Regions from separate parts of the Streptomyces sp. NBC_00637 genome, predicted to be linked through region 2. Evidence: riboswitches for the same ligand, from Rfam matches in the RefSeq annotation. Region 2 holds a riboswitch; each other region holds the start of a gene.

Region 1 (9,911 bases), 2.0 Mb from region 2:
CCGAGTACTGGAGGTCCTTCGGCGCGGAGGGCTCGTAGGCGACCACGACCTTCTCGCCCTGCTCCAACTGCCGTGACTGGTCAGGCTGGACGATCTCGGTGAACGTACGGCCCTTGTCGTCGCCCGTGTCCACCCGGATCGTGGCCCGCTTGCAGGCGCCGCTCGCCTGCTGCTGCGCGGAGGAGCCCTCGGCGGTGGAGGTGTCGCCGGTCGGGGTCTCGCCCGAGGCGTTCACCGACGCGCAGCTCACGCTCACGACCTTGGTGACCGTGGCCTGTTGGGTCTGCCGGTCGAAGCCGACTCCGGTGCGCTCGTGGGCCGGGGCCCCGCCGGGCCACAACACCACGAGGCCCACCAGGACCGCGGCGCCGAACGGGATGAGGATGGCCGCGATGACCTTGCGCAGGTGCTGGGAGACGGGAGCGGCCGGGCCGTGACTGTGGCTGTGCGAATGCCCGTGCCCACCGCCGGAACCGGAGCCGTGCCCGTCGCCCGGGCCATGGCCGTGACCACCGCCGTCGCCCGCGCTGTGACCGCTCCCGGTGCCGCCACCATGACCGCCGTCGAGGCTCTGCCCATGACCGTGCTCGCGGTCGAAGCCGTATCCGTCACCCGGAGCAGAGCCGTGACCGGGATCAGGACGAGGGCCCTGGCCCGGACGAGGACCGGCGCCGTGGCCGGGGCCGTACTCCTGGCCGGGCACGGGCCTGTTTCCGTACTCCTGGCTGTCCCCGTGGCCCTGACGGTCCCCGTATCCCTGGCCGTTGCCGTAGCCGGGTCCTTGCCCGCCAGGAGCCGCGGCGCGTCTCAGCCCGCCGAGCCCGCCGGCGTATCCCGGGCCGCGGTCGGGGTTGTGCGGGTGGTCGTGACCGTCGCCGAAGTCGCGGTCGCCTCTGGGGCCGCCGACGGAACCGTTGCCGGAGCCATTGCCCGAGCCATTGCCGGGGCCGCTGCCGGCGCCCGGTCGGCGGGGCGGCTCGGGCGGCGGGTACGGGGGCTGGTGTGTCGTGGTCACCGACCGATCATCGCAAGAACGACACGGGCCCTCTGTTCACCGCGCCAGAATTGACGCTAGCGTGGAGGCAACCTTTGCACACGCGGGAGCTCGGAGCACCGGGCTGAGAGGGCGCTGACCTCCGTCTTCGCGATGTTTCACGTGGAACGTCTCTCGAATCGAGTGATGTTTCACATGAAACATCGGCAGGCGGTAGCCGCTGCGTCGACCGCCGAACCTGTTACCGGGTAATGCCGGCGTAGGGAGTAGGTCTTATGACCAACAAGGACGCACGCACGCCTGCCTTCACGCAGAACGCGACCAGCGAGAGCACGGTCGACGTGAACGCCTCGGAGGCCGGGAAGTCCATCGGCTGGCACAAGGGGTTCATCGAGGGCGCTCGCCCCGATCTCCGGGTGCCGGTTCGTCAGGTGCATCTCACCAACGGAGAATCGGTCACCCTGTACGACACGTCCGGCCCGTACACCGATCCACTCGTCGAGACCGACGTCCGCAGGGGCCTGTCGCCGTTGCGGGAGAACTGGATCATCGCCCGGGGCGACACCGAGGAGTACGCGGGCCGTCCGGTCCGCCCCGAGGACGACGGCATCAAGCACACCTCGCCACGCGGCGGTCTGCGCAACCTCGACGCGGTCTTCCCGGGTCGGCCGCGCCTGCCGCGCCGGGGCAGGGACGGTGAGGCGGTCACTCAGCTCGCCTATGCGCGCCGGGGGGAGGTCACACCCGAGATGGAGTTCGTGGCCATCCGGGAGAACGTTTCTCCCGAGGTGGTTCGCGAGGAGATCGCGGCGGGCCGCGCCGTACTGCCGGCCAACGTCAACCATCCGGAGATCGAGCCGATGATCATCGGCAAGCGGTTCCTGGTGAAGGTCAACGCCAACATCGGCAACTCGGCGGTGACGTCCTCCATCGAGGAGGAGGTCGAGAAGATGACCTGGGCGACCCGGTGGGGCGCCGACACGGTCATGGACCTGTCGACCGGCCGCAACATCCACACCACCCGCGAGTGGGTGCTGCGCAACTCCCCGGTCCCCATCGGCACGGTGCCGCTGTACCAGGCGCTGGAGAAGGTCGACGGCCGCGCGGAAGAGCTCACCTGGGAGATCTACAAGGACACGGTCGTCGAGCAGGCGGAGCAGGGGGTGGACTACATGACCGTCCACGCCGGCGTCCGCCTCCCGTACGTCCCGCTCACCGCGAACCGCAAGACCGGCATCGTCTCGCGCGGCGGTTCGATCATGGCGGCCTGGTGCCTCGCGCACCACAAGGAGTCGTTCCTCTACGAGAACTTCGAGGAGCTCTGCGAGATCCTCGCCGCCTACGACGTCACCTATTCGCTGGGCGACGGATTGCGGCCCGGTTCCATCGCGGACGCCAACGACGCTGCGCAGTTCGCCGAGTTGAGGACACTCGGGGAACTCAACCGGATCGCGAAGCGTTTCCATGTTCAGACGATGATCGAAGGCCCGGGCCATGTCCCGATGCACAAGATCAAGGAGAACATCGACCTTCAACAGGAGATCTGTGATGAAGCTCCGTTCTATACGCTCGGCCCGCTGACGACGGACGTCGCGCCCGCGTACGACCACATCACCTCCGGCATCGGTGCGGCGATGATCGCCTGGTGGGGCACGGCCATGCTCTGCTATGTCACGCCCAAGGAGCATCTGGGCCTGCCCAACCGTGACGACGTCAAGACCGGCGTCATCACCTACAAGATCGCCGCCCACGCAGCCGACCTCGCCAAGGGGCACCCGGGTGCGCAGGAATGGGACGACGCGCTGTCCGACGCCCGTTTCGAGTTCCGCTGGGAAGACCAGTTCAACCTCGCCCTCGACCCGGACACCGCACGGGAGTTCCACGACGAGACACTCCCCGCGGAGCCGGCGAAGACGGCGCACTTCTGCTCGATGTGCGGGCCGAAGTTCTGCTCGATGAAGATCAGCCAGAGCATCAACGAACGGTTCGGCGCCGGGGCGGCCGACGGGGCCTCACCGGAGGAGATCGCCGAGGGCATGCTGGAGAAGTCGAAGGAGTTCGCGGCGAGCGGGAACCGGGTGTACCTGCCGCTGGCTGACTGACGTACCTGGATCGGCGCTGTCCTCCGAGGTCCGACACCTGAGCTCGGGCGGGGACCTGAGGTCGGGCCTGGGGGCAGCGCCAGGAGGGGTCGTCACCGAGGGGGAGAGACGACGTTGTTGGAATGGGTGAAGTCGACGGCGCCGGTCCGGTCATTGGCCTGGCGGGGCGATGAGCTGGTCGACGTGGTCGGCGGCCGGGTATGGAGCAGCGACGGTGTGGAGCGCCGCACGGCCGTCGATCACGGTCCCGCCTTCGACAGAGGTGCCGTCTCGCCGTCGGGCCGCTACAGCGTCGTCTACGCGGAACGGGGGACCGAGGCGCGCTTGTTGGAGGGGACACATCTCCTCCGTGAACTGACGCGCAGCCCGGACCATGCCGAGGACTACGACTACCCGGTGGCCCTGGGGATTCTGAGGGACGGCCGGGAGGTCCTGATCCACTGCCCGGAGGAGTGCAACGTGCTCCAGATCGAGGACGTGGCGTCCGGGTAGCGGCTCACCACCGGCGCCCGCGAGGCGAAGGACGTGTTCCATTCCCGGCTGTCGGTGACCGGGGACGGCAGGCACCTGCTGGTGGCCGGCTGGTTGTGGCACCCGTACGGAATCGTCGAGGTCTTCGATCTGGAGAGAGCCCTGGCAGACCCTGCCGTACTGGATGGGCACGGGGTGCTGCCGACGCGGCCCGGGATCGATGCGGAGGTGGTCTCGGCCTGCTGGCTCGACGACGACCTGCTGGCTGTGGCTACCGGAGGCGAGCATCTCGACGACGACGACGACGATGACGATGACGAGGACCAGGACGACGACGGCCCCGACCTCGGACCTGGCCGGATAGGAGTGTGGTCCCTGTCCCGACGCGCGTGGCTGCGTCGGAGTTCCGTCGACTTCGAGGTCGGCACGTTGATGGCGGGTGGTGGCCGTGTCGTCTCGCTGCACGGGCACCCTCGGCTGATCGACGTCATGACCGGTGAAGTGCCGGCGGAATGGCCCGAGGTGAAGGTGTCCCGCCGTGACGGAGCCTACGGAGTCACCCACATACCGACACCCGTCGCGGCCATGCGTCCCGACGGCACGCTCCTGGCGGTCGCCCAGGAGGAAAGCATCGCGTTCGTCCGGTTGCCTCGGGGCGCCGGCTCGGCACACTTGCGTCCATGACAGCGCGATTCCTGAGCAAGGGTGCCAATCTGCCGGTCGACGAGGCGGACGTACGGGTCGAACTCAGCTGGGCCGAAAGCGCCGGTGGGCCGGACATCGATGCTTCGGCGCTGCTGCTGGCGCAGGACGGACGGGTACGTGACGACGGGGACTTCGTCTTCTACAACCAGCCCGTGCACGCGTCCGGCGCCGTGCGGCACGTCGGCAAGCGGAGCGATGCCGGTGTGCTGACCGACACCGTCCAGGTGGACCTGCGCTCGCTGGAAGGCGCCATCACGCGTGTGGTGCTGTGCGCATCGGCCGACGGCGGCTCCTTCGGTCAGGTGACCGGCCTGACCTTGAGGCTGCTCGGCGGCGACGGGCGAACGGAGGTGGCCCGGTTCGAGATGCGGGCCGAGACGGAGACCGCGTTCATCGCGGGTGAGCTGTACCGGCGCGAAGGGCGCTGGAAGTTCCGGGCCGTCGGGCAGGGGTACGCCTCCGGGCTGGCGGGGGTTGCCACGGACTTCGGGATCACGGTCGACGAAGAGCCGGAGCCGACGGCCACCCCGCTCAACCGCCCGGCTGCCACCCCGCTCAACCCGCCAGCGGCCGCTCCACCTGCGGTGACTCCATGGAGCGTCACCCCCGCGCCCACCGCACCGACAGGTACGCCCCCGACACACACCCCGCCGGCAGACCCCCCAGCGCCGAGCACCCTCTCGGCAGGCACACCGCCCGGCGGACCTCGTCCGAGCAAGGGGGAGGAGCGGCTTCCCGTCGACATGCGTAAGCGGTTGTCCCTGCGCAAGGAGCAGGTCGCCGTCAGTCTGCGCAAGCAAGGGGCGCTGGGGATCAGCGCGCGGATCGTGCTCGTCCTCGATGCCTCGGGGTCCATGGCGTTCCTGTATTCACGTGGCGTGGTGGCCGACGTCGTGGAGCGCATGGCGGCGGTGGCGGCGGAACTGGACGACGACGGCGAAATGCAGGCCTGGACCTTCGCCAGCGAGGCCGCGCGCCTTCCGGACCTGCGGTTGGGCGAGCTCCCCGAGTGGCTGCGGCTGCATGTGAGGGTGGGCGAGATCAGTCTGTTCCGGCGCGGCAGGAAACCCCGCAAGGGGATGGAGCCGGGTCAGGTCGACATGCGCTCGATCGGCATCCAGAACGAGGAACAGAAGGCGATTGCCCAGGTCAGGTCCTATGTCCGGGAGAATCCGGCTGCTGCACCGACCTTGGTGCTCTTCTTCTCCGACGGAGGGGTCCACCGCGACGCGGCGATCGAGCGGGAGCTGCGGGCTGCGGTCGAGGAGCCGATCTTCTGGCAGTTCGTGGGGCTCGGCCGGTCCGACTACGGGATTCTGGAGCGGTTCGACACGCTGGCCGGACGCCGCGTCGACAACGTGGGGTTCTTCTCCGTGGACGACATCAGCACCGTCCCGGACCAGGAGCTCTACGACCGGCTGCTGTCGGAGTTCCCCAGCTGGATCACCGCGGCCCGCCGGGCGGGCATCCTCTGACGGGGTGACCGGACGTCCGGCTCACGGGTGCCCGCGCCCGTGACTCCGTCCGGCACAGGGCAGCGCTGAGCACCGCAGGCAGCACCGGCCATCGGTCCCTTGGCCGGCTCTCCACCGGAGCCACCCACGACCCGCAGATCGCCCGCCGCCCGCCACCGGCGTCTGCCGTCGGCTGTACGGCGCCGACTGTCCGGCGCCCGGCGTACGGCTTGCGCTCCCCTCGGCGGGGCGGCGGGGGCGCAAGCCGGGTGCCTATTCCGGCTGGTGCTCCGGGCCTCCGAAGTCCGGGCTGGTGTAGTCCGGGCTGCTGAAGCTCGGGCGCGGGCCGGTCGAGCGGCCGTCGTCCGGGCTGCTGAAGCCGGGGCGGTCGTAGCCGATCTTCGGGAGACGGCCGGTGGGAGCCGGTGGGGCCGGTTCGGTGTGCAGGGCGGCCGTCGTGCCGGGAGCGGTGAGGGCCTCCCGGAGGAACGGCAGGATGCCGCGTTGCAGCAGGGCTTCTCGCCAGGCTTCTCTGGCCTGGTCGACTTCCTCGCTCAGTTCGCCGTACGGTCCGGCCTCCAGGGAGGGCCGGTTGCGCAGGGCGGTGAGCAGCAGCGCGACGGTGGCGACGAGGATCGCGGCCACGGCCACGGCCCCGAACGTCCAGCCGGCGGCGACCATGGTCCGGGCGAACGCCTGCTCGGGGTCGAGCGCCCTGAGGAGGTAGCCGACGAGCAGGAAGATCACCGCGGCGGCCCCGGCGAGTACCGGGGTCAGGACGGCGGCGACGGCGCCCGCGCCGGCCGCTTCGGCGGCCTGAGCCGCCTCCCCCATGGTGGTGGCGAGCCCCATCGCGGCCGCGCCCGGCTCCGCGGAGCCTGCCTCGGACGTGGACGACGGGGTGGACGGCGCGGGGTGGCGCAGTTCCTCGCGGACCTTCACGTAGTGCTGGTACTCGGCCGCCGCGGCCACCGTGATGAGTGCGGAGGCGTTGAGCGCCATGGTGCGCAGCTGTTCGGGGTTGAGCCGCTGTCCGACCGCGGCCAGTTCCGGGTGATATGGGGCGGAGCGCAGCGCCTCGTCGAGGATCCGCTCGTACTCTTGGCGGTCCTCGCTGTTCAGGTGCTGCGGAACGCTGTTCATCTGCATCCCCCGATGCTCCGTAGGGCTTGGGGCTCGCATGCCAACGAGCCGTCGGGCAGAAACGGAGGGGAGCCTGCTACGGATAACCCGATGGTAGAGCGGTGACGGCATGGGGTGACAGGGGGTTTGCCGAAATTGGCCCCCGACCTGCGATGTCGCCGGCAGGTCGACAGGGGGGCACTCCCGCCCCGGGAACCGCCCCCGATACCGGCCCGGGGGCCGCCCCGGAACGCTCAGATTTCCAGGGGCAGTTGCTGGACCAGCAGTTTTCCGGCCATCGTCACGCCGCCGTCCATCGCGATGGCCAGCCCGTCCGCGTACAGGTGCGGTCCCTCGACGTGCGGACCGCCGTTGTCCTCGCCGTCCTCGGAGCCGACTTCGCCCAGCAGGTAGGGAATCGGGCTGTGGCCGTGAACGATGCGGGTGCCGCCGTACGTATCGAGCAGGGAGCGCACGGCGTCGGCGCCGCCCTCGTCGCGGAAGGAGAAGCGCTTGGTGAACTTGCGGAACAGGTCCCACACCTCGTCCGCGTCATTGCGCGTGATCGTCTCGCGGACGGTGTCGTTGACCGCCTCGATCGAGTCGCCGTAGTCGAGGTAGGCGGTGGTGTCGGAGTGCACGAGCAGGTGGCCGTCGACCTCCTCGACCGCGTCGAGGCGGGCCATCCACTGGAGGTGGTGGTCCTGGAGGCGGTCCATGTCGTACTTCTGGCCGCCGTTGAGCAGCCAGGCCGCCTGGAAGGTGGCGGTGCCGGCACCGGAGTTGACGGGCGTGTCGCCGAAGCGCTTGGCGCCGAGCAGCAGCAGTTCGTGGTTGCCCATGAGGGCCTTGCAGTACCCGCCGGCCGCGGCGGCCTCGGCGGACAGCCGCATGACGAGGTCGATGACGCCGATGCCGTCCGGGCCGCGGTCGGTGAAGTCACCGAGGAACCACAGCCGGGCGGTGCCCGCGCACCAGTTGCCTGCGGAGTCGACGAGGCCCTTCTCCTGGAGCGCGGCCACCAGTTCGTCGAGGTAGCCGTGGACGTCGCCGACGACGAACAGCGGTCCCGGACCGGTCGCGGGCTGCGGGGCCTGGACGACCGCCGGGTCCACGGCCACCTGGAGGGTGTCGCCGCGCCGGTTGATGACGGGCAGGTCGCGCTGGGTGGGCGTGTAGCCGTCGGGATGCTCCAGCGGCTCTTCGAGAGGCGGCGCGGCGTTGCCCGGCTCCGTGCCGGGGTCGTACGGACCGGTCTCGTGGACGTAAGCGGGCACCCGGAAGTCGCGCAACGTCGCCGTCCGCTCCACCTCGGGTCCCTGACCGGCCCCCTGAGTCATCAGACCCCTCCACCATCGCGCCGCATCTGCACCCTTCGGGCTGCCTGGTCGCAGCGGCCCGCGGTGCCGTGCGTCCATCATAGGAATGCGGATCGTGCCGTGTGATGACCCAGGGGTGGTGAATCGGAGCAAGGCTCCAGTTCATCGCGGCTTTCGCCCCGATTGGGCCGGGCTTCGGCAGTCCGCTCTCGCCCGGCGCGCACCGTGCCCGCACCCGCGCCCCACCCCCGCGGGCTGCCCCGTCGGACGGACCGGGGGACGGGAAGGGCCGGGCGAGGGTGATTTCTGCGGCCGGAGTGAGGACGACGAGGCCGTTGTGGCCGAAGCGGAGACCGATGTTGCCGAGACCGCCGAAAATCGCCCGTACGTGCCTCCCGCCAACTTTCGTTGACGCGTCCAGGTCCCGAACCGCACGCGCCTCACCCCCGGAGCGCCCGCCCCGGACCGCTTGCCCCCGACGGCCTGATCCGGACTGCCCGACCGGACTGCCCGAGCGGCCGTCCAAGCCGCCGCGGACGGCCCGCACCCCAGCCGCCGCGAACGGACCGCACCATCGCCCCCTGCCCCGAACAAGCCGCCGCTCCCCCCGATCCGCGCCATGGCGTCGGGCGTGGGGAGCGGCGGCGGGTTACTTCTCCTCCGGCGCCCGAGGCGGGCTGACCGTGGTCCGAGGGGAGCGTCGCTGCGACGAGGTGCGTACGAACAGTTCGGTCGGTATCACCTGCTCGACCGGACGGTCCGTCTCCTCGCCCTCGATGGCGTCGATGAGGAGTTGGACCACCGCCGTGCCGATGCGGCGCGGTTTCAGCGAGAGGGTCGTGACGGGCGGTTCGGTGTTGGCGTACACCGTGGACTCGCTGCAACACACGATCAGCAGGTCCTCGGGAACCCGCAGGCCGTAGCGGCGGGCCGCGGCGAGCAGGTCGGTGCCGTTGGGGTCGAACAGGCCGTACACGGCGTCGGGGCGGTCCGGGCGGGCCAGCAGCCGGTCGGCGGCCACCGCACCCGCGCACGGGTCGTGTGCGGGGTAGGCCTCGTAGACCGGATCCTGACCCACCCGCTCGCACCACCGCAGGTACGCGCTGGTCGACAGGTGGGTGTAGGTGTCCGTGGAGGTGCCGGTGAGCAGGCCGATGCGGCGGGCGCCGGCGTCGGCCAGATGGTCGAGGATGTCGAGGACGGCGGCCTCGTGGTCGTTGTCCACCCATGCGGTGACCGGGAGTGCGCCGGCCGGGCGGCCGTCGGAGACGACCGGTAAGCCCTGCCGGACCAGCTCGCTGACCACCGGATCCTGGTCGGACGGGTCGATGACGACCGTGCCGTCCAGGGCGACATTGGACCAGACGTCGTGGCGTGAGGTCGCGGGGAGGATGACGAGCGCGTAGCCGCGGGCGAGCGCGGCGGAGGTGGCGGCGCGCGCCATCTCCGCGAAGTACGCGAACTCGGTGAAGGTGAAAGGTTCATCCCCGTACGTCGTCACGGTCAGGCCGATGAGGCCCGACTTGCCGGTACGGAGGGTTCGGGCCGCCGCCGAGGGGCGGTAGCCGAGTCGGTCGGCGACCTCGCGGACATGGCGTCGGGTGGCGTCCGGGAGCCTGCCCTTGCCGTTGAGGGCGTCGGAGACGGTCGTGATGGAGACTCCGGCGGCGGCGGCCACGTCCCTGATGCCCGCTCGGCCCGGCCGGCTGCCTCGGCGTGAGGTTTCCGCGCGGCTCACCTGGTG
Region 2 (9,911 bases):
GGGACCGACCGCGCCGCGCACGCCTCCCGGAAGGCCTCGTCCTGCCGCGGGTTGCCGACGGGAGTGGCCCAGCCGCGCGGATTGGCGACGAAGACCTGGACCGTCTCGGCGCCGAGGTCGTGCGCGTACGACATGCCCACGTCGTGCAGACCACCGGCCACGGGGACGTGACCGCCGACGGGATTACGGGAGGGGAAGGGGGCTCGGGAACTCACCCGATCAGGGTGTCATGCCCCGCGCACCGCCCCGGCACCAGCCGGTCACCGGATGGTGATGGTGATCGTCGATCCCTTGGGCGCCGTGTCGCCGCCGTCCACGGACTGGCTCTTCACGGTGTCGCCGAACAGGCCCAGCAGCCCCCGGTCCTCCTTGACCTCGAACCCGGACTGCTCCAGGAGCGACGTGGCGTCGTCGACGCTCGCGCCGACCACGTCCGGGACCTCGACCATCTCCGGCCCCTTGGACACCGTCAGCGTCACCGTGTCGCCCTCGGCCGCCTCGGCGCCCTCCTCCGGGGACTGCGTCGCCACCAGACCCTTGTCGAACTCGGAGGTGACCTGCCCGGTGGCGACCTTCACCTTCAGGCCGGCCTCCTCCAGCTCGGCCTTGGCGTCGTCCAGGGGGTCGCCGGTGACGTCCGGGATGTCGATCGGGGCGCCCTTGCTGACCACGATCGAGACCGCGGTGCCCGCGTGGCGCTTCGTGCCCGCCTCCGGGTCGGTGCTGATCACGAAGCCCTTGAGCACGTCGTCGCTGAACGCCTTGGTGACCAGTCCCGGCTCCAGGCCGTCCGTCTTCAGCAGTTCCTCGGCCTTGTCCAGGCGGGAGCCCTTCACATCGGGCACCTTCACGATCTCCGGGCCGTCGGAGACGGTGAGCGTCACGGAGTCGTGCTTGCGGATCCGGGCGCCCGGCTCGGGATCGGTGTCCATGACGGTGCCGCGCTTCACGGTGTCGCTGTGCTCGTGGCGCACCTTGCCGACCTCGAGGCCGGCGGCCTCCAGGCGGGTCCTGGCCTCCGCCTCCTTCTGCGTCAGCACCGCGGGGACCTTGGTGAACTGGCCGGAGTTGATGTACCAGACACCGGCGCCCACGCCGAACACCAGCAGCACGGCGGCGACGAGCGCGAGCACCCCGCGGCGGGGCCGTGCGGTACGGCGCCGGGGCGGCAGGGGCGGCCCGCTCTGGAAGCGTGAGGTGCGGTTGAGCGGGTCCTCGCCGTCCGCGGGGTCGTCGTCGTTGACCGGCAGCGGACGGGGGACGGTGAGCGAGCGCGGGATCACGCTCGTCCGGTCCTCGGCGTTGTCGTGTCCGGCGGAGACGGCCTGCGGCGGCATCGCGTCGAGCTGGTCCACGCTGAGCGCGGCGCGCGCCTCCCGCGCCTGGCCGAGCAGCGCGACGGCGTCGTACGGCCGGACGCCGGGGGTACGGGCGGTGGCCGACGCCACGAGCTCGTCCAGCTCGAACGGCATCCCGGGTACGAGGGCGGACGGCGGCGGCACGTCCTCGTGGAGGTGCTTGTAGAGCACGATCGCGGGGGAGTCGCCGTCGTGAGGTTTCTCACCGGTCAGCATCTCGTAGAGCACCACCCCGCACGCGTACACGTCGACGCGGGGGTCGGCGGCGCCGGGCTGCTCGATCTGCTCGGGGGCCAGATAGGCGACGGTGCCGAGCACGGCTCCCGTGGTGCTGGTCACCGTGTCGACGGAGCGGACCAGACCGAAGTCCGCGACCTTGACCCTGCCGTCGTCCCCTATCAGCACGTTCTCGGGCTTCATGTCCCGGTGCACGAAACCGGCCCGGTGCGCGGCGCCGAGCGCGGCCAGCACGGGCTCCAGGATGTCGAGCGCGGCCCGCGGCTGGAGCGCCCCGCGCTCCCGGAGGACGTCCCGCAGCGTGCACCCGGCGATGTACTCCATGGCGAGGTAGACGTACGACCCGTCGGCACCCTGATCGAACACCTGAACGACGTTCGGGTGGGCGAGCCGGGCGACGGACTTCGCCTCGCGGATGAACCGCTCGACGAACGCCGCGTCGGCGGCGAGCGCCGGATGCATCACCTTGAGCGCGAGCACGCGGTCCAGGCGGGTGTCCACGGCCCGGTAGACCGTGGCCATCCCGCCGACCGCGATCCGCGCCTCTACGCGATACCGGCCGTCGAGCAGTCGCCCGACCAGCGGGTCCTGAAGGGTCGTGTCCACGCAGGTGAGTCTACGAGCCGCCGCTGACACCGCCGCCGGTTCCACCGCGATCGCAGCGCGACTGGAGCCGACCTGTGACGCAACCCACGGGTCCCGCGACCCCCGTGTCCGGAGACCGGACGGTAGCGGCGCGGCGCTCAGAACGCGGGGCGCTCGGGGTCCAGCACCGCCCGGCCCTCCACGGGCGACGACGCCTCGGCGAAGTAGCGGGGCGGGATCCGTCCGGCCAGCCGGGCCAGCCGTCCCGCCTCGACGCCGGCCCGCATGGCCGACGCCATCCGCTCGGGTTCGCGGGCCCGCGTCACCGCCGACGCCAGCATCACCCCCGCACACCCCAGCTCCATCGCCAGCGCGACGTCCGACGCGGTGCCCGCCCCCGCGTCCAGGATCACCGGCACGCGCGCGTGCTCGACGATCAGCTGGAAGTTGTGCGGGTTGCGGATGCCCAGGCCGGAGCCGATCGGAGAGCCCAGCGGCATCACCGCGGCGCAGCCCACGTCCTCCAGCTTCCTGGCCAGCACCGGATCGTCGTTCGTGTACGGCAGCACCGTGAACCCGTCGTCCACCAGCGTCTCCGCCGCCTCCAGCAGCTCGATCGGGTCCGGCAGCAGTGTGCGCTCGTCGGCGATGACCTCGAGCTTGATCAGATCGGTGCCCAGCGCCTCCCGCGCCAGCCGGGCCGTCAGCACGGCCTCCCCGGCGGTGAAACAGCCCGCCGTGTTCGGCAGCACCCGGATACCGAGCCGCTCCAGCACCGACAGCACGGAACCGTGCACGGACGGGTCCACCCGGCGCATCGCGACCGTCGTCAGCTCGGTCCCGGACGCCACCAGCGCCCGCTCCAGCACCTCCAGGCTCGGCGCGCCCCCCGTACCCATGATCAGCCGGGACGAGAAGGACCTGCCCGCGAGGACGAAGGGATCGTCGGCCATGGCTCAGCCCCCCTGGACGGCGGTGAGGACTTCCACCCGGTCACCCTCGCGCAGAGCCGTGGACGGCCACTGCGCGCGCGGGACGACGGTCTCGTTGAGCGCGGCGGCCACCCCGGAGGGCGCCGGCGTCAGGGACCGCACGACGCTGTCGAGGGCCGTACCGGGAGCGCACTCCCGGCGCTCCCCGTTCACCGAGATGTTCACGCCGGCGCTCCTGTGGGCGTTCCCGTGGGCGTTTTCCTGGGGGTTCATGCGGGCTGCTCCGAGAGTGCGGCGGCGCCGAAACGCCGGGGCGTGAAGGGACGGGCCTCGTCCGGGAGCTCCCCGGTGGCCAGGGCGTGCGCCATCGCGTCACCCGTCACCGGCGTCAGCAGCACGCCGTTGCGGTAGTGGCCGGTGGCCAGCAGCAACCCCGCCAGCTCCGTCGGACCGAGCAGCGGCGCGTTGTCGGGGGACCCGGGCCGCAGCCCCGCGCGCGTCTCGGTGAGCGGCAGCTCGGTGATCCCCGGGACCAGCTCATGGGCGTCGCGCAGCAACGCGTACACACCCCCCGCCGTCACCGTGGTGTCCCAGCCCAGCTCCTCGCTGGTCGCGCCCACGACCAGCTCGCCGTTCTCCCGGGGGACCAGGTAGACCTGGCTGCCGCGCACCACGGCCCGCACGGTCCGGCTCAGGAACGGCGCGTAGCGCGGCGGCACGGTCAGCCGCAGCACCTGGCCCTTCACCGGCCGCACGGGAGGCAGCACGTCCTGCGGCACCCCCGCGAGCCGTCCGCTCAGGCTGCCACCGGCGAGCACCACCTGCCCCGCCTCCAGCGTCGTCCCGTCCAGGGTGACGACGCCCGTGGCGCGCTCGCCCGCGACGGTCAGCCGCTCGGCGCGCACCCGGTGGAAGACCACCCCGGCCCGTTCGCACGCGGTCAGCAGCGCCCCGGTCAGCCGCCGCGGGTCGATCTGGTGGTCGCCGTCCACCCGCAGCCCGCCCCGCACACCGGGCGCCAGCAGCGGCTCCAGACGCCGGCACTCGCGCCCGGACAGCCACTCCGACTCCAGCCCCGACCGCTGCTGAAGGGCGTGCAGTTCGCGCAGATGGGCACGGTCGTCGGAATCCAGCGCGACCGCGAGCGTGCCGCAGCGCCGGTAGCCGAGGTCGTGCCCGGTCAGCTCCGACAGCTCGGCCGCGAAGTCCGGATAGCGGCGGGCGGAGGCCAGGTTGAGGCCGAGCAGGGTCTGCTCGCCGTGGTGCAGTTCCGTGACGGCGGCCAGCATCCCGGCCGCCACCTGGGCGGCCCCGCCGCCCGGCGCCGGGTCGACCACCGCCGTGGCGAAGCCGCGCTGCGCGGCCCGCCAGGCCGTGACCAGGCCGATGATCCCGCCCCCGATGACGAGGACGTCTGACGTACGTGGAGACGACATGGGCGTCCAGCCCCTCCCTTCGCCGGCATGACCCGGATCAGGTTCGACGGTCGGAGGCCGCCAGCCTCCCTCTCAGCCCGGTGCGTCCGGACTCCCGCGTGTGCTCTAGGTTGGCCACCCTAGCCCGTGGTCCGGCGCCTCTGTAAGGGAGCCTTTCGACATGCCCCGCTCGTTGGACGGCCTCGTCCTCGCGCCCGTCGCCGACCAGGCCCCGGGTCAGGTCGGCACCCGCACCCGGTTCACCTACCACGAGCGCGGTGGCGAGATCTGGGCGGAATACGCGGGCGGCGACGTCGTACGCGGGCATCTGGTGGGTACCCGCGAAGGGGACCGGCTCGACTTCCGGTACGTACAGCTCAAGCACGACGGGACGACGTCCTCGGGGCACTGCGTCTCGACGGTCCTGGAGCTCGCGGACGGACGGGTACGGCTCGAGGAGAGCTGGGCGTGGGAGTCGCAGGAGGGCAGCGGCACCAGCGTTGTGGAGCAGGTCACGGCGCACGACGGCTGACTGACGATTCGTCAGCCGCCTAAGGTGATCAGGTGAGCGAGCAGAGGCAGGAAGAAGGCGGCCCGGCCGGGCGGCGCATGGTGGTCGTCGGCGCGGGCATGGCCGGGGTGCAGACCGCCGTGGCGCTGCGTGAACAGGGCTTCGACGGCACGGTGACGCTGATCGGCGCCGAGCCCCACCAGCCCTACGACCGGCCCCCGCTGTCCAAGGCCGTCCTGCTGGGCAACGCCGAGGGGTCCGCCTTCGACGTCGACTTCGAGGGCCTCGGCATCGAGCTGGTGCTCGGCCGCGAGGTCGACGGGCTCCGCCCCGCCGACCACGAGCTGGACACCGAGGCCGGGCCCGTCCCGTACGACGTGCTCGTCCTCGCCACCGGCGCCGAACCGATCCGGCTGCCCGGCGCCGAGGGCGTGCCCGGCGTGCACCTGCTGCGCACCCTGGACGACGCCGAACGGCTGCGGCCGGTGCTCGCCCGGCAACACGACGTCGTGGTCGTCGGCGCCGGCTGGATCGGCGCCGAGTTCGCCACGGCCGCGCGGGAGGCGGGCTGCGCGGTGACCGTCGTCGAGGCCGCCGACCGGCCGCTGGCCGGGGCCCTGCCCGCCGAGGTCGCCGCCCCCATGGTCGCCTGGTACGCCGACAGCGGCATCGATCTGCGCACCCACGCGCGCGTGGAGCGCGTCGAGCCCGGCGCGGTCGTCCTGGACGACGGCTCGCGGCTGCCCGCGGGCGCGGTGGTGGTGGGCATCGGCGCCCGCCCGGCCACCGCCTGGCTGGCCGGCTCCGGCGTCGCGCTCGGCGCACAGCGCGAGGTCGTGGCCGACGCCCATCTGCGGACCTCCGTGCCCGATGTGTACGCGGTCGGCGACTGCGCCTCGTTCCCTTCGGGACGGTACGGCGAGCGGCTTCTCGTCCATCACTGGGACAACGCCCTCCAGGGACCGCGCACGGTCGCGGCGAACATCGTCGGCGCCGCCACCGACGAACCCCTGGCCGTCTACGACCCGGTCCCGTACTTCTGGTCCGAGCAGTTCGGCCGCTTCGTCCAGTACGCCGGACACCACGTCGACGCCGACCGGGTCCTGTGGCGCGGCGACCCCTCGGGGCCGGCCTGGTCGGTGTGCTGGCTGCGCGAGGACCGGCTGGTCGCCCTGCTGGCCGTGGGCCGGGCACGCGATCTCGCCCAGGGCAAACGGCTGATCGACGCGGGCACCCCCATGGACCCACGGCTTCTCGCGGACCCGGCGAGGCCCATGAAGGCGGCGACGGCCGCGGCCTGAACCCCTGGTCGGACCGGCCCGGCTTCCGACTGTCGGCGGCAGATGGCAGGCTTGTTCCCGTGACCGAGATTGACGCAAAGACCGATGCTCTCGTCCCCGCCTGGCTCACCGTGCCGGACATCGCGGAGATGCTCGATGTCGACGTGATCCGCGTCCGGCAGCTGATCAAGGACGGCCAGCTCATCGCCGTACGCCGTGGCGAGAACCGCGCCCTGCACATTCCCGCCGCCTTCATCGACGGGGACAAGGTGGTGAAGGGTCTGGTCGGGACCCTCACCCTGCTGCGGGACGACGGCTTCAAGGACGAAGAGATGCTCGAGTGGCTGTTCACCCCCGACCCCAGCCTGCCCGGCACGCCCGCGCAGGCGCTGAGCGAGAATCGCGGCACGGAGGTGAAGCGTCGCGCCCAGGCGCTCGCCGTCTGATCCGCGTACCGAACCGACACATCCGGCGTACGGGGGCGCCCGCTCCCGTACGCCACCGCCCTGGGGGGACCTCCGTATGCCCGACACCGCCCGCACCCGCCTGGCCGACTCCGTGCTGTACCTCTGCACGGACGCCCGCACCCGCCAGGGCGACCTTCCGGAGTTCCTGGACACGGTCCTCGCGGGCGGCGTCGACATCGTCCAGTTGCGTGACAAGGGCATCGAGGCGGCCGAGGAGCTGGCGTACCTCGAGGTGTTCGCCGACGCCTGCGCCCGGCACGGCAAGCTGCTCGCGGTCAACGACCGCGCGGACGTCGCGCACGCGGCCGCCGCCGATGTGCTCCACCTCGGACAGGGCGACCTGCCGGTCCCCGCGGCCCGCGCGATCCTCGGCGAGGACGTCCTGATCGGCCGCTCCACGCACTCGGAGGCGGAGGCCGGGGCCGCCGCCGTCCAGGAGGGCGTCGACTACTTCTGCACCGGTCCGTGCTGGCCCACCCCCACCAAGCCCGGCCGGCCGGCCCCCGGCCTCGACCTGGTCCGGCACACGGCCGCCCTCGGTACCGACCGCCCCTGGTTCGCCATCGGCGGCGTCGACCTCGGCAACCTGGACGAGGTACTGGCGGCGGGCGCCCGGCGGGTCGTCGTGGTCCGGGCGATCACGGACGCCGACGACCCGGGTGCCGCGGCGGCGGAGTTCGCGAAGCGGTTGCGCGCGGTGTGACCCGCTCCGCCCGGCCCGCCGTGCCTGCCCCCGGCCTGCCGCGCCTCCCCCCGGCGGTATGGCCGGTACTTCCGGTGCGGCCGTCCAAGGGATGGACAACAAGTCGACAATCCGGACAAATTTCCCGCATCCGGTTGGGGGACCGCCCACCCCTGGCTAACCTGCGGGTATGGCCCTAGGAACCGCATCGACCAGGACGGACCGCGCGCGCACCGTGCGCGACATCCTGGCGACCGGCAAGACGACGTACTCGTTCGAGTTCTACGCGCCGAAGACGCCCAAGGGCGAGCGAAGCCTGTGGAACGCGCTGCGCAGGGTCGAGGCGGCCGCCCCCGACTTCGTCTCGGTGACCTACGGTGCCGGCGGCTCCACCCGGTCGACCACGGTCAGGGAGACGGAGCAGATCGTCGTCGACACCACCCTCACACCGGTCGCGCACCTCACCGCCGTGGACCACTCCATCGCCGAACTCCGCAACATCATCGGCCAGTACGCCGACGCCGGGATCCGCAACATGCTCGCCGTGCGCGGCGACCCGCCCGGCGACCCCATGGGTGACTGGGTGCCGCACCCCCAGGGCCTGACGTACGCGGCCGAACTCGTCCAACTCATCAAGGAGTCGGGCGACTTCTGTGTGGGCGTCGCCGCCTTCCCCGAGATGCACCCGCGCTCCGGCGACTGGGACACGGATGTCGCGCACTTCGTCGACAAGTGCCGGGCCGGCGCCGACTACGCCATCACGCAGATGTTCTTCGAGCCCGAGTCGTATCTGCGGCTGCGCGACCGGGTCGAGGCGGCCGGCTGTGTGACTCCGGTCATCCCCGAGGTCCTCCCGGTGACGAGTGTGAAGATGCTGGAAAGCCTGCCCAGGCTCAGCAACGCCCGCTTCCCGGCCGCCCTGAAAGAGCGGATCCTCACAGCCAAAGACGATCCGTCCGCTGTACGCTCCATTGGGATCGACTTCGCCACGGAGTTCTGCGCACGGCTGCTGGCCGAGGGAGTGCCCGGACTGCACTTCATCACGCTCAACAACTCCACGGCGACGCTGGAAATCTACGAGAAGCTGGGCCTGCACCATCCGCCGCAGGCCTAGACCGGTCGCATTCACATACGACACACTGCGTAGCGGCCACTGTGAGAGGGGCGTACATGGGCTGGACGGTCCTCTACATCGCGTTTGGTTTCGTCGCGCTGTGGCTACTCGGAGAGGTTCTGCTCCAGTACAAGGCGCGCCTGCGCTGGCGTCTGCTGGCCTTCGTCGGCTTCCTCGGCGTCGTCCTCGGTGTCCTGATCCCGTCGGTCGTCGTCATCGCGCTGGGCGCGGCCGCCTTCGCGGTCGGCCAGACCTACGTCACGCTGTCGTTCCGGCGCGGCTTCGCGGAGGGCTGGGCCTTCCGGCGCGGGGACACGGACACGGACGGTGAGGGCGCGCCCGTCACCAAGCGCCGCCGCGGCAAGGCCGAGCGGGGGGACCCGACGCTCGAGGTCTCCGGCCTGGAGGCGGGCGAGGCCGGGCTCGGCTCCGACCCGCAGTACGGCACCGACGACGCGGCGTTCGGCCAGGACAGCAACGCCTTCGGCGACAAGGGCGCCTTCGGCGACGACGACTACGACCGCGACGACGTCTTCACCCCCGCGGCCCGCGGCACCGACCCCTCGGCCGCCGAGACCACGTCCGTGTACGAGCCGCAGCCCCTGCCCGACGACACCGGCTCCTACGGCATATACAGCGACGCCGCGTACGCGGCCGCGAACGGCCAGGGCCAGTCGCAGGGCCAGCCGCAGGACCAGTACGCGACGGCCGCCCAGGGCGCGGACCAGAACTACGGGTACGACACGTACTCCGGGTACCAGCAGCAGTACGGCTACGACGCCACCGGCGAGCAGCAGTACGCCGCCTACTCCGACCCGTACATCGGCACCCAGACCTACGGCGGCGGCTCCTACGACGCCGGTTACGGGCAACAGCAGTACGGACAGCAGCAGTACGGGCAGGAGCAGTACGGCACCGGCGGCTACGGGGAGACCCCGGCCGGCGGCGTCTGGGTCCCGCAGCAGCGCAACACCGACGACCCGCTGGGCGGCGAACTCCCGCCCGAGCAGCAGTACTACCAGGGCGACGGACAGCAGCAGGGGCACGGCCAGGGCACCGGCTACGACGAGCAGTATCGGTTCTGACGGCCGCGTTTCCCCGGCAACGCCTCCTGGCGGGGGCTCAGGGTGCTTCGGGAACTCCGGGGGCTCCGGGCGCCTCGGACGCTCACTCGCTCACTCGCTCACTGCGAGCCCCGGAACTGCGGGCCCTCCACGATCAGCCCGGACACCAGCGCGCCCGACATGCCCGCGTGCGGAAGTCCGCCGCCCGGATGCGACCAGCCACCGACGGTGAACAGGCCTTGCAGGCCAGTGGAGTTGGCCGGGTG
Region 3 (9,911 bases), 3.9 Mb from region 2:
GGCCGACCGCGGGGACGGGCGGCGCGGGGAGCGCCCGGGCCGCCGGTGCGACCCGCGGGCCCGCCCAGGCCACCGTGGCCACGGTCATGATCGACAGGACCGGCAGCAGTGCCGTGAATCGCTGTGCGTGCATGGCGCCACCGTCCCGCGTCCCCGCGGCCGGTGCCGGGACCTGTGGACCACCCGGTGGTTGTGGACAGCGGCGTCACCCGGGACCCCGCCGGTCCCGTACACTTCTTCTGGCGATCCGGGTCACCGGGTCGACTTCGCACGCCCCGGTATCAGGGGCCGGCCACGGTCGGTTCTCCGGTATCCGCGCCCCTCGGTCCTTCGTGGCTCGGCGCACCGCGGGCGTCAGGCGCGGGAGCCGTCCGGTCCCCGCGGCACAACCGAGAAACCCAAGGAGAACGGCCATGGCCGTCGTCACGATGCGGGAGCTGCTGGAAAGCGGCGTCCACTTCGGTCACCAGACCCGTCGCTGGAACCCGAAGATGAAGCGCTTCATCTTCACCGAGCGCAACGGCATCTACATCATCGACCTGCTCCAGTCGCTGTCGTACATCGACCGCGCCTACGAGTTCGTCAAGGAGACCGTCGCCCACGGCGGCACGGTCATGTTCGTCGGTACGAAGAAGCAGGCGCAGGAGGCCATCGCGGAGCAGGCCACCCGCGTCGGCATGCCCTACGTCAACCAGCGCTGGCTGGGCGGCATGCTCACCAACTTCTCGACCGTCTACAAGCGCCTGCAGCGCCTCAAGGAGCTCGAGCTCATCGACTTCGAGGACGTCGCCGCCTCGGGTCTGACGAAGAAGGAGCTCCTGGTCCTCTCGCGTGAGAAGGCCAAGCTCGAGAAGACCCTCGGTGGTATCCGCGAGATGTCCAAGGTGCCCAGCGCCGTCTGGATCGTGGACACCAAGAAGGAGCACATCGCGGTCGGCGAGGCCCGGAAGCTCAACATCCCGGTCGTCGCCATCCTCGACACCAACTGTGACCCCGACGAGGTCGACTACAAGATCCCGGGCAACGACGACGCGATCCGCTCCGTCACCCTGCTCACCCGCGTGATCGCCGACGCCGTCGCCGAGGGCCTCATCTCCCGTTCCGGCGTCGCCACCGGCGACAAGGGCGACAAGGCCGCCGGCGAGCCGCTGGCCGCGTGGGAGCGCGACCTGCTCGAGGGCGAGAAGAAGGCCGACGACGCCGCGGAGAAGCCGGCCGACGCCGCTGCCGAGGCCCCCGCCGCCGAGGCTCCGGCCGCCGCTGCCGAGGCCCCCGCTGCCGAGGCTCCGGCCGCTGAGGCCGAGGCCCCCGCTGCCGAGGCTCCCGCCGCCGAGGCCGCTCCGGCCGCCGAGGGCGAGCAGGCCTGAGTCAGGCCGTAGGCCGTACGGGCGCCAGTCCGTCCGTACGGCCCTAGGGACGAAGTGACGGCGGGAGGTGCCCAGCGCACCGCCCGCCGTTCACCCACAGTCCCCCCGATCTTCGAGACTTCGAACTCCGAGAGAGATTCACAGATCATGGCGAACTACACCGCCGCTGACGTCAAGAAGCTCCGTGAGCTCACCGGCGCCGGCATGATGGACTGCAAGAAGGCGCTCGACGAGGCCGAGGGCAGCGTCGACAAGGCCGTCGAGGCGCTCCGGATCAAGGGCCAGAAGGGCGTCGCCAAGCGTGAGGGCCGCTCCGCCGAGAACGGCGCCGTGGTCTCGATCATCGCCGACGACAACTCCTCCGGCGTCCTCGTCGAGCTGAAGTGCGAGACGGACTTCGTCGCCAAGGGCGAGAAGTTCCAGGCCGTCGCCAACGCGATCGCCGAGCACGTCGTCAAGACCTCCCCGGCCGACCTCGAGGCGCTCCTCGCGTCCGAGATCGAGGCCGGCAAGACCGTCCAGGCGTTCGTGGACGAGGCCAACGCCAACCTCGGCGAGAAGATCGTGCTGGACCGCTTCGCGCAGTTCGCCGACGGCTTCGTGACCGCGTACATGCACCGCACGATGCCCGACCTGCCCCCGCAGATCGGTGTCCTCGTCGAGCTGGACAAGCCGAACGCCGACGTCGCCAAGGGCATCGCCCAGCACATCGCCGCCTTCGCGCCGAAGTACCTCTCCAAGGACGACGTGCCGGCCGAGGTCGTCGAGACCGAGCGCCGCGTCGCCGAGGAGACCACCCGCGCCGAGGGCAAGCCCGAGGCCGCCCTGCCGAAGATCGTCGAGGGTCGCCTCAACGGCTTCTTCAAGGACGCCACGCTGCTCGGCCAGCCGTACGCGCTGGACAACAAGAAGTCCGTCCAGAAGGTCCTGGACGAGGCCGGTGTCACCCTGAAGCGCTTCACGCGCATCAAGGTCGGCATCTGAGTCCGTGCCGCGATCGACGCGCCGGCCCGATAGGGTCGGACGCAGTCGTCCGGTACGCCGTCACGCGCGTGCGTGGCGGACGACAGCAGATCTGACGAGGAGGCCATTGCCGCGCACGGGTTGGAACACCCCACCGGCAATGGCCTTCTTCGCATGTGCACCACGTGAAAGAGGCGGGATCTCCCATGACCACCAAGGCCCAGAAGAGCGACGACGGCACACTACGCGGCCGGTTCATGCTGAAGCTGTCCGGGGAGGCGTTCTCCGGTGGCGGGGGCCTGGGCGTGGACCCCGACGTGGTGCACAAGATCGCCCGTGAGATCGCCGCCGTCGTCCGTGACGGCGCCGAGATCGCGGTCGTCATCGGCGGCGGCAACTTCTTCCGCGGCGCCGAGCTCCAGCAGCGCGGCATGGACCGAGCCCGCTCGGACTACATGGGCATGCTCGGCACGGTCATGAACTGCCTCGCCCTCCAGGACTTCCTGGAGAAGGAGGGCATCGACAGCCGCGTGCAGACCGCCATCACCATGGGCCAGGTCGCCGAGCCGTACATCCCGCTGCGTGCCGTGCGGCACCTGGAGAAGGGCCGTGTGGTCATCTTCGGTGCCGGTATGGGCATGCCGTACTTCTCCACCGACACCACCGCCGCCCAGCGCGCCCTGGAGATCGACGCCGAGGCGCTGCTGATGGGCAAGAACGGCGTGGACGGCGTCTACGACTCCGACCCGAAGACCAACCCGGCGGCCGTCAAATTCGACGCCCTCGGCTACGGCGAGGTCATCACCCGCGACCTGAAGGTCGCCGACATGACCGCGATCACGCTGTGCCGCGACAACAAGCTCCCGATCCTCGTCTTCGAGCTTCTGACCGAGGGCAATATCGCTCGCGCCGTGAAGGGTGAGAAGATCGGCACGCTTGTGGGTGAGCAAGGCAGCCGGGCCTGACCGGAAGACCCCCGGTTTCGTACGACAACACCTGACCGGGGGACGGGGCGTGGCCGGGGGATGGACAATGTCCTGCCGGTCGGGAACCGTGCAGGAACAAGACGCGACGCAGCCGGCCCGCCTCCGCAAGGAACCGCAGCCGGGCCTACTCAAGACACGCAGGAGCAAGTGGTGATCGAAGAGACCCTCCTCGAGGCCGAGGAGAAGATGGAGAAGGCCGTCGTGGTCGCCAAGGAGGACTTCGCCGCGATCCGCACCGGCCGTGCGCACCCGGCGATGTTCAACAAGATCGTTGCCGACTACTACGGCGCACCGACGCCGATCAACCAGCTGGCCTCGTTCTCCGTGCCGGAGCCGCGCATGGCGGTGGTGACCCCGTTCGACAAGACCGCCCTGCGCAACATCGAGCAGGCGATCCGCGACTCCGACCTGGGCGTCAACCCGAGCAACGACGGCAACATCATCCGAGTGGTGTTCCCCGAGCTGACCGAGGAGCGCCGCCGCGACTACATCAAGGTCGCCAAGGGCAAGGGCGAGGACGCCAAGGTGTCCATCCGCGCGGTCCGCCGCAAGGCCAAGGACGCGATCGACAAGATGATCAAGGACGGCGAGGTCGGCGAGGACGAGGGCCGCCGTGCCGAGAAGGAACTCGACGACACCACCGCGAAGTACGTCGCCCAGGTGGACGAGCTCCTGAAGCACAAGGAAGCGGAGCTGCTCGAGGTCTGATGAACGACTCTTCCTGGGGCTCACCGCCACACGCCGGGTCGCGGGCCGGGTACTGGGGGCCCGTCGACCAGGGGCCTGTCCAGGGGGCCGCCCCGGCGGGTCCCGCGTACGATGCGCCTGAGGCGCAGCAGACTCGCCCCATGCCCATCGTCCCCGACGTCCCCGCGCACGGCGGAAACCAGGATGACGACCGGGGGGCCGCTCGGCCGGGCGGCCCCTTGTTCTCCAACCGGCCCTACGGCAACCAGCCGTACGGCGACGCCGCCCACGGCCACGACACACCGACGGCACAGCCCTACGCGGCGGTGCCGCAGAATCCGGAGCCCATGCCCGACGCCCCTCACCCGGCGCCCGCACCCCAGAAGAAGAGTGCGGGCCGAGACCTGGGCGCGGCCATAGGGGTCGGGGTCGGGCTCGGTGTGGTGATCATCGCGTCGCTGTTCGTCGTCAAGGCCGTGTTCATCGGCGTGATAGCGGTCGCCGTGGTCGTCGGCCTGTGGGAGCTGACCAGCAGGCTCCAGGAGCGCAAGGGCATCAAGGCGCCGCTCGTGCCGCTCGCGGTCGGCGGGGCGGCCATGGTCGTCGCCGGCTACGTGCGCGGTCCCGAGGGCGCCTGGGTCGCCATGGCCCTCACCGCCCTCGCGGTGCTGGTCTGGCGGATGACCGAGCCGCCGGAGGGCTACCTCAAGGACGTCACCGCCGGCGTCTTCGCGGCCTTCTACGTCCCGTTCCTGGCCACGTTCGTCGCCCTGATGCTCACCGCCGACGACGGAGCCTTCCGCGTCATGACGTTCCTGCTCCTGACGGTCGTCAGCGACACGGGCGCCTACGCCGTCGGCTGGCGCTTCGGCAAGACCAAGCTCGCCCCGCGCATCAGCCCGGGCAAGACCCGCGAGGGCCTGCTCGGCGCGGTGTCGTTCGCGATGGTCGCCGGCGCGCTGCTGATGCAGTTCGTGATCGACGACGGCACCTGGTGGCAGGGTCTGCTGCTCGGCCTGGCCGTCGCGGCCAGCGCCACGCTCGGCGACCTGGGCGAGTCGATGATCAAGCGGGACCTGGGCATCAAGGACATGGGCACGCTGCTCCCCGGCCACGGGGGCATCATGGACCGCCTGGACTCCCTGCTGCCCACGGCCCCCGTCGTGTGGCTGCTCCTCGTCCTGTTCGTGGGCTCGGGCTGATCCACCCGGTACCACCGGCTCGTACGGGCCCTCTCCCCGGAATGCGGGGAGAGGGCCCGTCGCCGTGCTGGTGCCGTGCCGTGCCGTGCCCTGCCGGGCCGTGGCCGGGCCGTCGGATCCGGGAGACCTCGTTCCCGGACCGTGCGAGGCCGATCCGGGCTGACGGACGGCACCCGCCAGTGACCGCCCCCACCCTGCTGTGGCCTGGGCTGCCCGAGTTGATCTGCGACACTGGAAGGGTTATGCCGAAGCCCGGAGAACTTACTTTCGTCGCCCCCCGCGGAGCCAAGAAGCCGCCGCGGCATCTCGCCGACCTCTCGCCCGCCGAGCGGAAGGAGGTCGTGGCGGAGATCGGGGAGAAGCCGTTCCGTGCCAAGCAGCTGGCGCAGCACTACTTCGCGCGCTATGCGCACGACCCGGCGGAGTGGACCGACATCCCCGCCGGTGCTCGCGAGAAGCTGCGTGAGGCGCTGCTGCCGGACCTGATGTCGGTCGTGCGGCATCTGTCGACGGACGCGGGGACCACCCGCAAGACCCTGTGGCGGCTGTTCGACGGCACGCTCGTGGAGTCGGTGCTGATGCGCTACCCGGACCGGGTGACGATGTGCATCAGTTCGCAGGCCGGGTGCGGGATGAACTGCCCGTTCTGCGCGACCGGGCAGGCGGGGCTGGACCGGAACCTGTCCACCGCCGAGATCGTGCACCAGATCGTCGACGGGATGCGGGCGCTGCGGGACGGTGAGGTGCCCGGAGGGCCGGCCAGGCTCTCCAACATCGTCTTCATGGGGATGGGCGAGCCGCTCGCCAACTACAAGCGGGTCGTGGGTGCCATCCGCGCGCTCACCGACCCGGCTCCGGACGGACTCGGCCTCTCGCAGCGGGGCATCACCGTGTCGACGGTCGGGCTGGTGCCGGCCATCCACCGGTTCTCCGACGAGGGCTTCAAGTGCCGGCTCGCGATCTCCCTGCACGCGCCGGACGACGAGCTGCGCGACACCCTCGTCCCCGTGAACACGCGGTGGAAGGTGCGCGAGGTGCTGGACGCCGGGTTCGAGTACACCGAGCGGTCCGGGCGCCGGCTGTCCATCGAGTACGCGCTGATCCGCGACATCAACGACCAGGCCTGGCGTGGTGACCGGCTCGGGCGGCTGCTGCGCGGCAAGCCCGTGCACGTCAACCTCATCCCGCTCAACCCGACCCCGGGTTCGAAGTGGACGGCCTCCCGGCCCGAGGACGAGAAGGCCTTCGTCGAGGCGATCGCCGCGCACGGGGTGCCCGTGACGGTCCGGGACACCCGTGGTCAGGAGATCGACGGGGCGTGCGGTCAGCTCGCTGCCACCGAGCGGTAGTCTGACCTCGGTATCAGTACATCTTCATATTCCGACAGGGGAGCGCCACAGCGCTGAGAGTGCGGGAGAGTCCGCAGACCCTCTGAACCTTGCCCAGGTCATTCTGGGTAGGAAGTTCGGTCATCACTCAAGCTGTTGCGCCCTGCCCGGGCGCCGGCGGAACCTTCCGCCGGTGCCCGGGCAGGGCCGCGTCTCTTCCTGGTCAACCCCAGGAGGAAATCCAGTGCACACCAGGACGTTCGTGGCCGCGGCCGTCGGCCTCGGCCTCGTCACGCTGTCCGCCTGCGGATCGTCGGACGACGGCGGTTCGGCGGCCGACTCCAAGACCGTCACCCTCGTCAGCCACGACTCGTGGGCCGTCTCCAAGAGCGTGCTCGCGGACTTCGAGAAGAAGTCCGGCTACCAGGTGAAGGTCCTCAAGGACGGCGACGCCGGTCAGGCCGTCAACAAGGCCATCCTCACCAAGGACAACCCGCAGGGCGACGTCTTCTTCGGCGTCGACAACACCCTCCTGTCGCGCGCCCTCGACAACGGGCTGTTCCAGTCGTACGAGGCGAAGGGCACCGACCAGGTTCTGCCCGCGTACCGGGCCGACCAGGACAAGCACCGGGTCACGCCGGTCGACACCGGCGACATCTGCGTCAACTACGACAAGGCGTACTTCAGCGAGCACAAGCTGACACCGCCCGCCTCCTTCGACGACCTGCTGAAGCCCGCGTACAAGAACCTGCTGGTCACCGAGAACGCGGCCACCTCCTCGCCCGGCCTCGGCTTCCTGCTGGGCACGGCGGCGAAGTACGGCGACGGGGGCTGGGCGGACTACTGGAAGAAGCTGAAGGCCAACGGCGTGAAGGTCGTCGACGGCTGGGAGCAGGCCTACAACGAGGAGTTCTCCGGGTCCGCGGGCGGAAAGAAGGCGGGGGCCGACCGGCCGCTCGTCGTCTCGTACGCCTCCTCGCCGCCCGCCGAGGTGATCTACGGCGACCCGAAGCCGGCCACCGCCCCGACCGGCGTCTCCGCGGGCACCTGTTTCCGCCAGGTCGAGTACGCGGGTCTGCTGAGCAACGCCGCCAACGCCAAGGGCGGCAAGGCGCTCCTCGACTTCCTGCTCACCGCGGAGTTCCAGCAGGACATGCCGCTGAACATGTTCGTCTACCCGGTGCGCAAGGGGGCCGAGGTCCCGGCGGAGTTCACGCAGTTCGGGCCGCAGGCGAAGGACCCCGAGACCCTGGACCCGGCGAAGATCGCCGACAACCGTGACGACTGGGTCAAGTCATGGACCTCGCTCGTACTGAAGTGAGCAGACGCGAGGCCCGCGCGGGGAACGCGGCGCGGCTCGGACTCATGGCCGTGCCCGTCGCGTTCTTCGCGGTCTTCTTCGCCTACCCGGTCGCCGCGATCGTCGCCCGTGGGCTCGGCGCCGACGGGGACGGGGGCTTCGGGCGGCTGTGGGACGTGCTCGCGCAGTCCGGCATCCGGCACGTGCTGTGGTTCACCACCTGGCAGGCGCTGGCCTCCACGGCGCTCACGCTCCTGGTCGCGCTGCCGGCCGCGTATGTCTTCGCCCGCCTGGAGTTCCCGGGCCGGCACGTGCTGCGCGCGGTCGTGACCGTCCCGTTCGTGCTGCCGACGGTCGTCGTCGGCACGGCGTTCCTGGCGCTCGTCGGGCGTGGCGGACTGTTCGACGAGCTGTGGGGCGTACGGCTGGACACCACGGTGTGGGCGATCCTGCTGGCGCACGTCTTCTTCAACTACGCGGTCGTGGTACGGACGGTGGGCGGGCTGTGGTCGCAGCTCGATCCCCGGCAGGAGGAGGCGGCGCGGATGCTCGGCGCGTCCCGCCTGACCGCGTGGCGCACGGTCACGCTGCCCGCCCTGGGGCCCGCCGTCGCCGCCGCCGCGCTGATGGTCTTCCTCTTCACCTTCACCTCCTTCGGGGTGGTGCAGATCCTCGGCGGCCCCACCTTCTCCACCCTCGAAGTGGAGATCTACCGGCAGACCTCCGAGATCTTCGATCTGTCCACGGCCGCCGTCCTCACGATCGTCCAGTTCGTGGCCGTCGGCGCGATCCTCGCCGTGCACGCCCGGACCGTACGGCGGCGGGAGACCGCGTTGCGGCTGGTGGACCCGTCGGTGACGGCACGACGGCCGCGCGGCGCCGGGCAGTGGGCGCTGCTGGCCGGGGTGCTCGGCACGATCGCCGTCCTGCTGGTGCTGCCGCTGGCGGTGCTGGCGCAGCGCTCGTTCGACGCGCCCGACTTCGCCTACTACAGGGCGCTGACCAGCGACGACGGCAATGTCTTCCTGGTTCCGCCGATCGACGCGATCGGCAACTCGCTCCAGTACGCCGTCACCGCGACCGCGATCGCCGTGGCCGTCGGTGGGCTCGCCGCGGCCGCGCTCACCCGACGGGACGCCGGACGGCTGGTCCGTGGCTTCGACGCGCTGCTGATGCTGCCGCTCGGCGTCTCCGCGGTGACCGTCGGCTTCGGGTTCCTGATCGCGCTCGACGAGCCTCCGCTCGACCTGCGCGGTACCTGGATCCTGGTGCCGCTCGCGCAGGCGCTGGTCGGCGTCCCCTTCGTCGTTCGGACCATGCTGCCGGTGCTGCGGGCGGTGGACCAGCGGCTGCGCGAGGCGGCGGCCGTGCTCGGGGCGTCGCCGTGGCGGGTGTGGCGCGAGGTCGACCTGCCGATGGTGTGGCGGGCGCTGCTCGTCGCGGCCGGGTTCGCCTTCGCGGTGTCGCTCGGCGAGTTCGGGGCGACGGTGTTCATCGCGCGGCCCGACAACCCGACGCTGCCGGTCGCCGTCGCACGGTTGCTGGGCCGGGCAGGGGAGATCAACTACGGCCAGGCGATGGCCCTTTCGACGATTCTGATGGTGGTGTGCGTGGTGGCTCTGCTGGTGCTGGAGCGACTGCGGACCGACCGGACGGGGGAGTTGTAGATGCTGCTGGAACTGGAGCGCGCCACCGTGCGGTTCGGCGGCCGGCCCGTGCTGGACGCCGTCGACCTCGCGGTCGCCGAGCACGAGGTGGTGTGTGTGCTGGGGCCGAGTGGCAGCGGCAAGTCGACGCTGTTGCGGGCGGTGGCCGGGCTCCAGCCGCTGGACGCCGGACGGGTGCTGCTCGACGGACGCGACCAGGCGGGGGTGCCCGCGCACCGGCGGGAGCTCGGGCTGATGTTCCAGGACCATCAGCTGTTCCCGCAGCGGGACGTGGGCGGCAACGTGGCCTTCGGGCTGCGGATGCACGGCATGCCAAGGACCCGACAGGGCGAGCGGGTGGCGGAGTTGCTCGACATGGTCGGGCTTCCGGGCGCCGCTCGACGTGCGGTGGCCGCGCTCTCCGGTGGGGAG

Evidence for each region. Region 2 has a riboswitch for thiamine pyrophosphate ahead of thiO (glycine oxidase ThiO). Riboswitches for the same ligand answer to the same signal wherever they lie in the genome.
Region 1: linked by a shared signal. The riboswitch ahead of thiC (phosphomethylpyrimidine synthase ThiC) and the one ahead of thiO (glycine oxidase ThiO) in region 2 are both predicted to bind thiamine pyrophosphate.
Region 3: linked by a shared signal. The riboswitch ahead of OG440_RS10135 (thiamine ABC transporter substrate binding subunit) and the one ahead of thiO (glycine oxidase ThiO) in region 2 are both predicted to bind thiamine pyrophosphate.

The regions. Positions count from the first base shown of each region.
Region 1 is NZ_CP109046.1:4,283,271-4,293,181, forward strand. It holds gene OG440_RS18735 (YibE/F family protein) at 1-703, opposite strand, end outside; TPP riboswitch at 1,088-1,277, shown strand; gene thiC (phosphomethylpyrimidine synthase ThiC) at 1,270-3,096, shown strand; gene OG440_RS18745 (hypothetical protein) at 3,211-3,588, shown strand; gene OG440_RS18750 (hypothetical protein) at 3,622-4,251, shown strand; gene OG440_RS18755 (VWA domain-containing protein) at 4,248-5,747, shown strand; gene OG440_RS18760 (hypothetical protein) at 6,000-6,875, opposite strand; gene OG440_RS18765 (metallophosphoesterase) at 7,103-8,188, opposite strand; gene OG440_RS18770 (LacI family DNA-binding transcriptional regulator) at 8,817-9,911, opposite strand, start outside.
Region 2 is NZ_CP109046.1:6,264,468-6,274,378, forward strand. It holds gene OG440_RS27435 (deoxyribonuclease IV) at 1-215, opposite strand, end outside; gene pknB (Stk1 family PASTA domain-containing Ser/Thr kinase) at 261-2,201, opposite strand; gene OG440_RS27445 (thiazole synthase) at 2,339-3,133, opposite strand; gene thiS (sulfur carrier protein ThiS) at 3,137-3,337, opposite strand; gene thiO (glycine oxidase ThiO) at 3,382-4,548, opposite strand; TPP riboswitch at 4,546-4,656, opposite strand; gene OG440_RS27460 (hypothetical protein) at 4,709-5,059, shown strand; gene OG440_RS27465 (NAD(P)/FAD-dependent oxidoreductase) at 5,137-6,339, shown strand; gene OG440_RS27470 (Rv2175c family DNA-binding protein) at 6,399-6,764, shown strand; gene thiE (thiamine phosphate synthase) at 6,841-7,488, shown strand; gene metF (methylenetetrahydrofolate reductase [NAD(P)H]) at 7,658-8,581, shown strand; gene OG440_RS27485 (hypothetical protein) at 8,638-9,666, shown strand; gene OG440_RS27490 (phytoene desaturase family protein) at 9,765-9,911, opposite strand, start outside.
Region 3 is NZ_CP109046.1:2,395,342-2,405,252, reverse strand. It holds gene OG440_RS10170 (murein hydrolase activator EnvC family protein) at 1-133, opposite strand, end outside; gene rpsB (30S ribosomal protein S2) at 414-1,367, shown strand; gene tsf (translation elongation factor Ts) at 1,515-2,351, shown strand; gene pyrH (UMP kinase) at 2,537-3,295, shown strand; gene frr (ribosome recycling factor) at 3,467-4,024, shown strand; gene OG440_RS10145 (phosphatidate cytidylyltransferase) at 4,024-5,205, shown strand; gene rlmN (23S rRNA (adenine(2503)-C(2))-methyltransferase RlmN) at 5,448-6,554, shown strand; TPP riboswitch at 6,581-6,686, shown strand; gene OG440_RS10135 (thiamine ABC transporter substrate binding subunit) at 6,778-7,854, shown strand; gene OG440_RS10130 (ABC transporter permease) at 7,830-9,500, shown strand; gene OG440_RS10125 (ABC transporter ATP-binding protein) at 9,501-9,911, shown strand, end outside.